Regions from separate parts of the Streptomyces sp. NPDC048671 genome, predicted to be linked through region 2. Evidence: riboswitches for the same ligand, from Rfam matches in the RefSeq annotation. Region 2 holds a riboswitch; the other holds the start of a gene.
The links. A riboswitch is a leader RNA that binds a small molecule or an ion and turns the genes downstream of it on or off. The one in region 2 is predicted to bind cyclic di-AMP.
Positions count from the first base shown of each region.

Region 1: another riboswitch for cyclic di-AMP. It lies ahead of ACZ6S6_RS36940 (C40 family peptidase); the one in region 2 lies ahead of ACZ6S6_RS05725 (M23 family metallopeptidase).

Region 1 covers NZ_JBVJHB010000030.1:16,028-20,102, forward strand. Annotated here, with positions in the region: gene pcrA (DNA helicase PcrA) at 1-889, opposite strand, end outside; cyclic di-AMP (ydaO/yuaA leader) riboswitch at 1,159-1,324, shown strand; gene ACZ6S6_RS36940 (C40 family peptidase) at 1,323-2,492, shown strand; gene ACZ6S6_RS36945 (hypothetical protein) at 2,603-2,956, opposite strand; gene ACZ6S6_RS36950 (C40 family peptidase) at 3,314-4,075, shown strand, end outside.
Region 2 covers NZ_JBVJHB010000002.1:288,758-292,832, forward strand. Annotated here, with positions in the region: gene ACZ6S6_RS05715 (STM4011 family radical SAM protein) at 1-107, shown strand, start outside; gene ACZ6S6_RS05720 (SGNH/GDSL hydrolase family protein) at 122-967, opposite strand; gene ACZ6S6_RS05725 (M23 family metallopeptidase) at 1,151-2,110, opposite strand; cyclic di-AMP (ydaO/yuaA leader) riboswitch at 2,114-2,274, opposite strand; gene ACZ6S6_RS05730 (tyrosine-protein phosphatase) at 2,715-3,527, shown strand; gene ACZ6S6_RS05735 (DUF6126 family protein) at 3,556-3,732, opposite strand; gene ACZ6S6_RS05740 (helix-turn-helix domain-containing protein) at 3,780-4,075, opposite strand, start outside.

The sequences.
Region 1 (4,075 bases), on a different contig from region 2:
GTTCCCGTACGAGCGTGTACTGGGCGTGGTTGGTGTCCTGGTACTCGTCGACCAGGACGTGCCGGAACCGGCGGCGGTAGTGCTCGGCGACGTCGGGGAAGGCCTGGAGCAGGTGCACCGTCGTCATGATGATGTCGTCGAAGTCCAGCGCGTTGGCCTCGCGCAGCCGGGACTGGTACATCGCGTAGGCCTGGGCGAGCGTCTTCTCGAAACCGTCCGCGGCCTGGCCGGCGAAGGTCTCCTCGTCGATCAGCTCGTTCTTGAGGTTCGACACCTTCGCCGTGAACGACTTCGGCGGGAAGCGCTTCGGGTCGAGGTCGAGATCGCGGCAGACCAGGGCCATCAGCCGCTTGGAGTCCGCGGCATCGTAGATCGAGAACGAGGACGTGAAGCCGAGCTTCTTCGACTCGCGGCGCAGGATCCGTACGCACGCGCTGTGGAAGGTCATGACCCACATGGCGTTGGCGCGGGGGCCGACGAGCTGCTCGACGCGCTCCTTCATCTCACCGGCGGCCTTGTTGGTGAACGTGATCGCCAGGATCTGGCCGGGGTGCACCCCCCGCTCGGCGAGCAGGTGGGCGATGCGGTGGGTCAGTACCCGGGTCTTGCCCGAACCGGCCCCGGCGACGATGAGCAGCGGGGACCCCGCGTGCACGACGGCGGCGCGCTGCTCGGTGTTCAGCCCGTCGAGCAGCGCGGCGGCGTCGATCACCGGGCGGTGGGCCCCGTCGCGGTAGTACGCGTCGCGGGGCGGCGGGGGCCCGTCGAACACGCCCCCGAAGAGGTCCTCCGGCACCGCTTCGGGTGCGGAGTCCTCGGGGGGCGGCGGGGGCCCTTCCTCCGTGTGCTGGAGGCCGGCCAGGAAACTGTCGTCAAAGAGGCTGCTCATCGCTGTCCGAGTCTAGGCCGCCGCACTGACACCCTGGGCTCACATGGCGAACCGCACACCTCCGCACACCTCCGCGCGGCCACCCAGAGCGATGCCGGACCCACACTGTGTGGACCGATCCCGCGCCTGACCTGCCCGCACCTCGCCCACTTCGCCAAGGTCACGAAAATGTATCGGGCATATCGAACATCAACCTTCACAGCGGCACCATGAGTTGGCTAGCGTGCACGTTCGGGCGGCCCGTACCCCCAGAGGCGAACCACGCCGAGCGGGCGTCCACGCCGAATCCTGGGCTGCCCGTACGGAGTCCGGAACCGGGGACCCACACGCAGCACCGGGGTGAATCGGTCCGAATCCCCCACCAGGACCGTAGGGCAGCCTTCCGTTACGCCCGAACCCGACAGCTAACCCGGTAGGCGGTCCACGGAAGGAGATGCAGGCCTTGGCGTCGCATCGCAAACCGCGCCCCCGGGCGCGCAGCACCAGCCCGGCCATCGGGTTCACGACGGCCGCACTCGCCTCGGTGACCCTGCTGTCCACGCAGAGCGCGCTGGCGGCCCCGGCCCCGAAGCCCGGCATCGAGGACGTCCAGAAGAAGGTCGACGACCTCTACCGACAGGCGGGCACCGCGACCCAGCACTACGACCAGGCGAAAGAGGCGTCCGCCAAGCAGCGCACCAAGGTGGACACGCTGCTGGACGACATCGCCGAGCGCGCCGACAAGCTGAACGACGCCCGCCGGACGCTCGGGAACTACGCCGCCGCCCAATACCGTGACGGGGCGCTCGCGCCGACCGCCACCTTCTTCCTGGCGAACGACCCGCAGTCGTTCTTCGACCAGACCCACCTCATGAACCGGATGGCCGCGAACCAGCAGCAGGCCGTCACTGACTTCCGTACGAAGCAGGCCGAGGCGTCCAAGAAGCGCGCCGAGGCGGTGACGAGCCTGGAGACGCTCACCGCGTCCCAGACCCGGCTGCGCACCAGCAAGCGGAACGTCCAGGACAAGCTGACCGAGGCCCGCACGCTGCTGTCGAAGCTGACCGCCGAGGAGAAGGCACGCCTCGCCGAGCTGGAGCAGAAGAAGAAGGACGAGGCCGAGCGCAAGGCGGCGGAGCTGGCGAAGAAGCAGGCCGCCGCGAAGGCCGAGGCCGACCGCAAGGCCAAGGAGTCCGGGAGCGGGAGCGGGACCGGCACGGGCACCGGGAGCGGTTCGGGCGCCGGGACGGGTTCCGGTTCGGACAGCAGCGCCACGACGAAGGCCGAGAAGGTCCTCGCGTTCGCCAGGGCCCAGATCGGCAAGCCGTACGTCTGGGGAGCGACCGGCCCGTCCTCGTACGACTGCTCGGGGCTCACCCAGGCGGCCTGGAAGGCGGCGGGGGTCAGCATTCCGCGGACCACCTGGGACCAGGTGAACGTGGGCACCCGGATCGCGACGGCGGATCTGCGGCCCGGGGACCTGGTCTTCTTCTACGACGACATCAGCCACGTCGGCATCTACAAGGGCGACGGCATGATGATCCACGCGCCGAAGCCGGGGGCGAACGTGCGCGAGGAGTCGATCTACTACATGCCGATCTACGGGAGCGTGCGGCCCGGTTAGGGGCGTTGCGGTACGGCGGGTGGCCCCTGCGGCAGCGGCCACCGCCGGCCGCTGCCCGGCCGCTGCCCGGCCCGGCCCGGTCAGGTCAGGTCAGGTCAGGTCAGGTCAGGTCAGGTCCAGAGCGTGGCGATGAAGATGTTGACGACCGTCAGTCCGCCCACCGCCGCGAAGAGGCCCTTCTCGACCTTCTCCTCGTCCCGCTTGACGTAGACGAGCCCGAGGATGACGACCAGGATCAGCAGCTTGATGCCGATCTTGACGTTGTTCACGGGGTGGTCGTCGGCCTGGTCGAGCCCGACCAGGGCGATACCGGTGACCAGCATGGTCAGCGCGCCGTGCAGCATCCCCGGCACGAAGCGCGCGGTTCCCGCCCCCATCGCCTTCATCTGGGTGAGGAAGCCCCCCAGCAGGGCGGCGATTCCGATGATGTGCAGGGCGACGAAGACATCAATGAGTACACGCATGGTTCCGCACCTTAGCCCTGGCCGTATCAGCCTTCCGCAGCCAGGTGAGGCTTACTGGACGCTTGACTGACGAATGCACCAATTGCCTGACTCTGGTGCAATTTTTCCGGTCATCCAGCAACAACACCACGCCAAATTCGGGCAATAGGCGTCATTACGACTCCTGCCCGTGCCCCGGGTTTAGCGTCCCTACCAGGTGACCGGATCACCGCCGCTCCGCACCCGGACGGCACCGTCCGGTCGCCCCGCCGAGAGATCCGGCGGCGGGCCGCTCCCCCTGTTGGTGACCCGCCGCCGGACCGGGCGGGCCCGCCGGTAGGCCCCGACGGGCAGTCGACAGGAAGGACCCCCGCCCTCGTGGCCGCGCACCGGAAACCCAAGCAGCGCCCGTACACCGGCTCTGCTGCCCGCACCGCAGCGACCCTCGCCCTCGCCGGGGCCGCGACCGCTGCCGCGCTGCCGGGATCCGCGCACGCCGACCCGACGCCCACCCCCGCGCGGGTCAAGGCCGAGGTGGACCGGCTGTACCGGGAGGCGGAGGTCGCCACCGAGCAGTACAACGGCGCGAAGGTGAAGGCGGCCGCCACCGCCGAGTCCATCGACGCGATGCGCGACGAGGCCGCCCGCAAGACCGAGCGGCTCAACGCCTCGCGCGACGCGCTGGGCGCGTACGCCGCGGCGCAGTACCGCTCCGGCGGTCTCGACCCGTCCCTCCAGCTGGCGCTCTCCTCGGACCCCGACCAGTACCTGGAGCGCGCCTCCTACGTGGAGCGGGCCGCCGCCGGCCGGGCCGACGAGGTACGTGCCGTGCAGCGCCAGGTCGCGGACGTGGCCCAGCTGCGGTCCGAGGCGGCGGGGCAGCTGGCCGAGCTCACCGCCCGCCAGGCCGACCTGAAGAAGCACCGGGCGACGGTCCGGGCCAAGCTGACCGAGGCCCGCGAGCTGCTGGCCCGCCTCTCCCCCGCCCAGCGCGCCGCGTACGACGCCTCGGACGGCGGCCGCGGCGCGGGCCACGCCGACCGCAGCTCCCCGCGCGGCTCCGACCGGGCGCCGAACGCCCGCGCCGCTGCGGCCGTCGCCTTCGCGTACGGGGCCCTCGGCAAGCCGTACGTGTGGGGC
Region 2 (4,075 bases):
GCTACGTCCATCTGGAGACACTGCCGCTGTACGACGTGTTCGCGGGCGGTGTGCTGGAACGCATCCCGGCGCGGACGCCGCATTCCGTCGAGCGGGTGGGGCCCTGATCGCGTCGCGCCCCTCAGAGCGGCAGCAGGTCCGGCCGCTTGGCCTCCACGTGGTCCCCCGAGGACTCGCCGCGCAGCCGGCGCCCGATCCACGGCACCAGGTACTCGCGGGCCCAGTGGATGTCGTCGCGCCGGACCTCCAGCGTTCCCCGGTGCGCCTGCGGCGGCCACTCCTGGTCGGGGTCGGCCGGTACGTCGACGCCGAGGACCTGGGCGGCGCGCAGCGCGACCCGGGTGTGTCCCTCGGGTGACAGATGCAGCCGGTCGCCGTCCCAGGCGCGCCGGTCCTGCACGGAGCGCAGCGACCACAGGTCGAGCACCGGGCAGTCGTAGCGGTCCGCGATGGACCGGACATGGGCGGTGTAGGTGGCGATCTTGCCGCGCAGATGGCGCAGCACGGGAACGCCGCGGGTGTCGAAGCCGGTGGTGACCATGACGGTGCCGACCGATTCGGTCAGCTCCGCGACAGCGCGCTCGAAGCGCTCGGCGACGTCGTCGGGGTCGGTGCCCGGCCGGATGATGTCGTTGCCGCCCGCGCAGAAGCTCACCAGGTCGGGGGCGAGTTCTCTGGCGCGGGGCACCTGCTCCTCGACTATCTGGTCGAGGAGACGTCCTCGTACGGCGAGATTGGCGTACCTGAAGTTCCCGTGCGCGGCGCCTGTGATGCCCGGTGCCGTTCCGGGGTCCGGGAGCTGGTCCGCGAGGATGACCGCGAACCTGTCAGCCCAGCCGACGAATGTCCCGTCGGGGCCGAGATCGCCGACTCCCTCGGTGAAGCTGTCGCCAATCGCCGCGTACGACTCGATGGCGCCCTGCCGGTTGATGACGCTCTGTCGGATGTTTCTCGAATCGTTTGCCACAAGGGCATATCCTGCACCGTCGAATGTGACCTACGCGACCGTAATACGGGCTTGACGGGTGGTGAGATAGACCACCCGGTCAGGTTTTGGTAAAGGGGGAATAAGCAGAGGGACGGTGCGCCGCCACGCACCGTCCCTCTATGTATTGCTCCGGTCCGGGTCACCGGACCGGTACTGCCTGGATCAGACGTTGATCCCGTGCGACGCCAGGTAGGCGATCGGGTCGACGTCCGAGCCGTACGCCGGACCCGTGCGGATCTCGAAGTGCAGGTGCGGGCCGGTCGCGTTGCCGGTGGCGCCCGAGAGGCCGACCTGCTGGCCCGCGGTCACGGTCTGGCCCGCCGAGACGGAGAGCGAGGACATGTGGCCGTACTGCGAGTAGTGGCCGTCGGCGTGCTTGATGACGACCTCGTTGCCGTACGCGCCGCCCCAGCCGGCGGTGACGACGGTGCCCGAGGTGATCGCCTTCACGCTGGTGCCGGTGGACACGGGGAAGTCGATGCCGGTGTGGCTGCCGCTGGACCAGCTGGCGCCGGAGGCGCGGTAGGCGGTGGTGTGGTTGCCGGGAACCGGGTGGACGTAACCGGAGCCGGTGCTCTGCTCGGCCGGGGCCGAGGCCCCGTTGGACGCCTGGGCGTTGGAGGAGGACGCGGAGTTGGAGGCCGTGGGGGCCTTCGACTCGGTCTTGGCCGGAGCCTTGGAGGGGGCCTTCGACGGGGTGGTGGCGCCCGCGGAGGTGTGCGAGCCGGTGGTCGAGGCGTGGCCCCAGGCCTTGCCGCCGAGCGTCAGCTTCATGCCCGGGAAGATCAGGCTCGGGTCGTCGCCGACGACCTTGCGGTTGTCCTGGTACAGCTTCTCCCAGCCGCCCTTGAGCTTGTGCTCGGCGGCGATCTTCGACAGGTAGTCGCCGGAGACCACGGAGTACGTCTTGGTGCCGTCCTGCTTCTCCGCGACCTGCTTGGCCGGGGCGGCGTGCGTGGCGGCGGCCGAGTTCGCGGTGGCGGGAGCGGCCTGCTCCGCGGCGTTGGCACCGGTGGCGCCGAGCAGCGGAAGCGCGATGACGGCTCCGCCGGCGCTCGCGACGACGACGCCACGGGCGATGGTGCTGGACTTCGGACGGCGGTGCTTACCCGGTATGGGCATGAAGAATTTCCTCTCCGGCGCCTACGAGGTGAGCTGTCGGGTTCGGGCTGGAGATGCCCGGTCGCGGCTGGCGCGACTTCACCCCGAGCCGGCCGGATCGCTCCGGTCGGCGGCTTACCTGGTTCCCCCGCTCCTGCCACACGGTGAGTGGGTGCGAATTCCGGACGGCGGCAGGATTAGGCGTTCCATCCGGATTGAGAGCGAACGTAAGCGAGTGGGGACGGCGGAAACAAGCCACAGGTTCCACACCGGTTTCCCCTCCGGAATATCGGCGCGGAATTCCGGTCACACTCCGTGGATTACGGATCTTGGCTTTCCGCGCGGCGCACGGATTACCCATCCGGGGCGCCGCCACACACCGTCACGGATATGATCCCGCTCACGAGAGGGCGATCATCTCCCGCACAAGCAGGGCATGTTCGGCTAAAAGTCTCAATACGGACATGTCGCGTCTGTCGTTCGCGCCGGAGCCGCAGACCGGGACCCGCGCGGGAGTCCGTGCAGGGCCGTCACCGAGACGATTGCCCGAGAATCCGATGTCGTATCGTCACGGGAGTGGACCCGTCGGCGACACGCGTCGGCGGCAGAGCCTCCAGGAGTGACCGTGACGCAGCAGCTGCCGCAGACCCCGTCGACGGAACCCGAGCTGGCGGGGGTCCGTAATTTCCGTGACGTGGGCGGACTGCCCACCGCGGACGGCCGCCGGGTGCGGTACGGACGGCTCTTCCGCAGCGGTCACCTGGCGGGCGCCACCGCCGAGGACGCCGCGTTCCTGGGCGGTCTCGGCCTCCACACCGTCTTCGACTTCCGCAATGCCGCAGACCTCAAGCTGGACGGACTGGACGTCGAGCTGCCCGGCGTACGCAATGTGAACATCCCCCTCACCGACCCGGCGGACGGCGCCGAGTTCTGGCGGATGGTGCGCGACGGCAACACGGACGAGCTGCGCGGCCTCCTCGACGGCAGCAAGGGGACCGACCGCATGGTCGCCTCCTACCGGACGATCATCCTGGAGCGCACCGCCGAGCACAGCCGCGTGCTGCACGCCCTGGCCGAGGACAGCGTCCCCGCCCTGATGCACTGCGCGGCCGGCAAGGACCGGGCGGGGCTCTCGATCGCGGTCTCCCTGCTCGCGGTCGGCGTCGGGCGCGAGGCCGTCGAGGCCGACTACCTCAAGTCCAACGACACCCACCGCCGCTACCGGGTGCGCCGCAGCGACACCTCGGCGGCCGGGATGTCGCCCGAGGTGATGGAGCTCCTCAGCCCGCTCTTCGGCGCCCACAGCGAATATCTCGCCGCCGCCTTCGCCACGATCGACGAGACCTGGGGCGGCACCGACCGCTATCTCTCCGAGGGGCTGAAAATCACCCCCGAGACCCGGGAGCGGCTGCGCGAGCGGCTCCTCGACGACGCGTGACCGGCCGGCCGGGCCACCGAGTCCCCCGCTACTGGTTGTGCATCCCCACCGCGAACAGCAGGTAGAGGAAACCCGCGATGACGTGCCCGGCCACCAGATAGGCGAACAGCCTGATGACGAGCCCGCGCGGCATCCGGCTCTCCTGCGAGGACGACTCCTTGCGCTTGGCCGGGCTGAGCGGGTCATAGTTCTCGGAATCGGACATGACAGTCCTCTCTGGCGACCGGACGTGCCGGTGGCGGGGACGGCGTCTCAGCGACGGTGGATTCCGCTGCCGAGGCACAGCTCGGCGGCGGGGCTCTGCAGCAGGGTGTGGACGAAGAGCAGCTCGACGCCCTCGCGCTCCGGCGCCGCGATCCGGTGCGGGGTGAGCGAGTCGAAGTGCGCGCTGTCGCCGGGGCCGAGGTCGTGCACGGTGTCCCCGAGGGTCACCCTGAGGTGCCCGGCCAGGACGTACAGCCACTCCTCACCGGGGTGGACGCGCACCAGGTCGCCCTGCGCGCCGTGCGGGACCCGGACACGCAGCGCCTGCATCGCCCGGCCCGGAC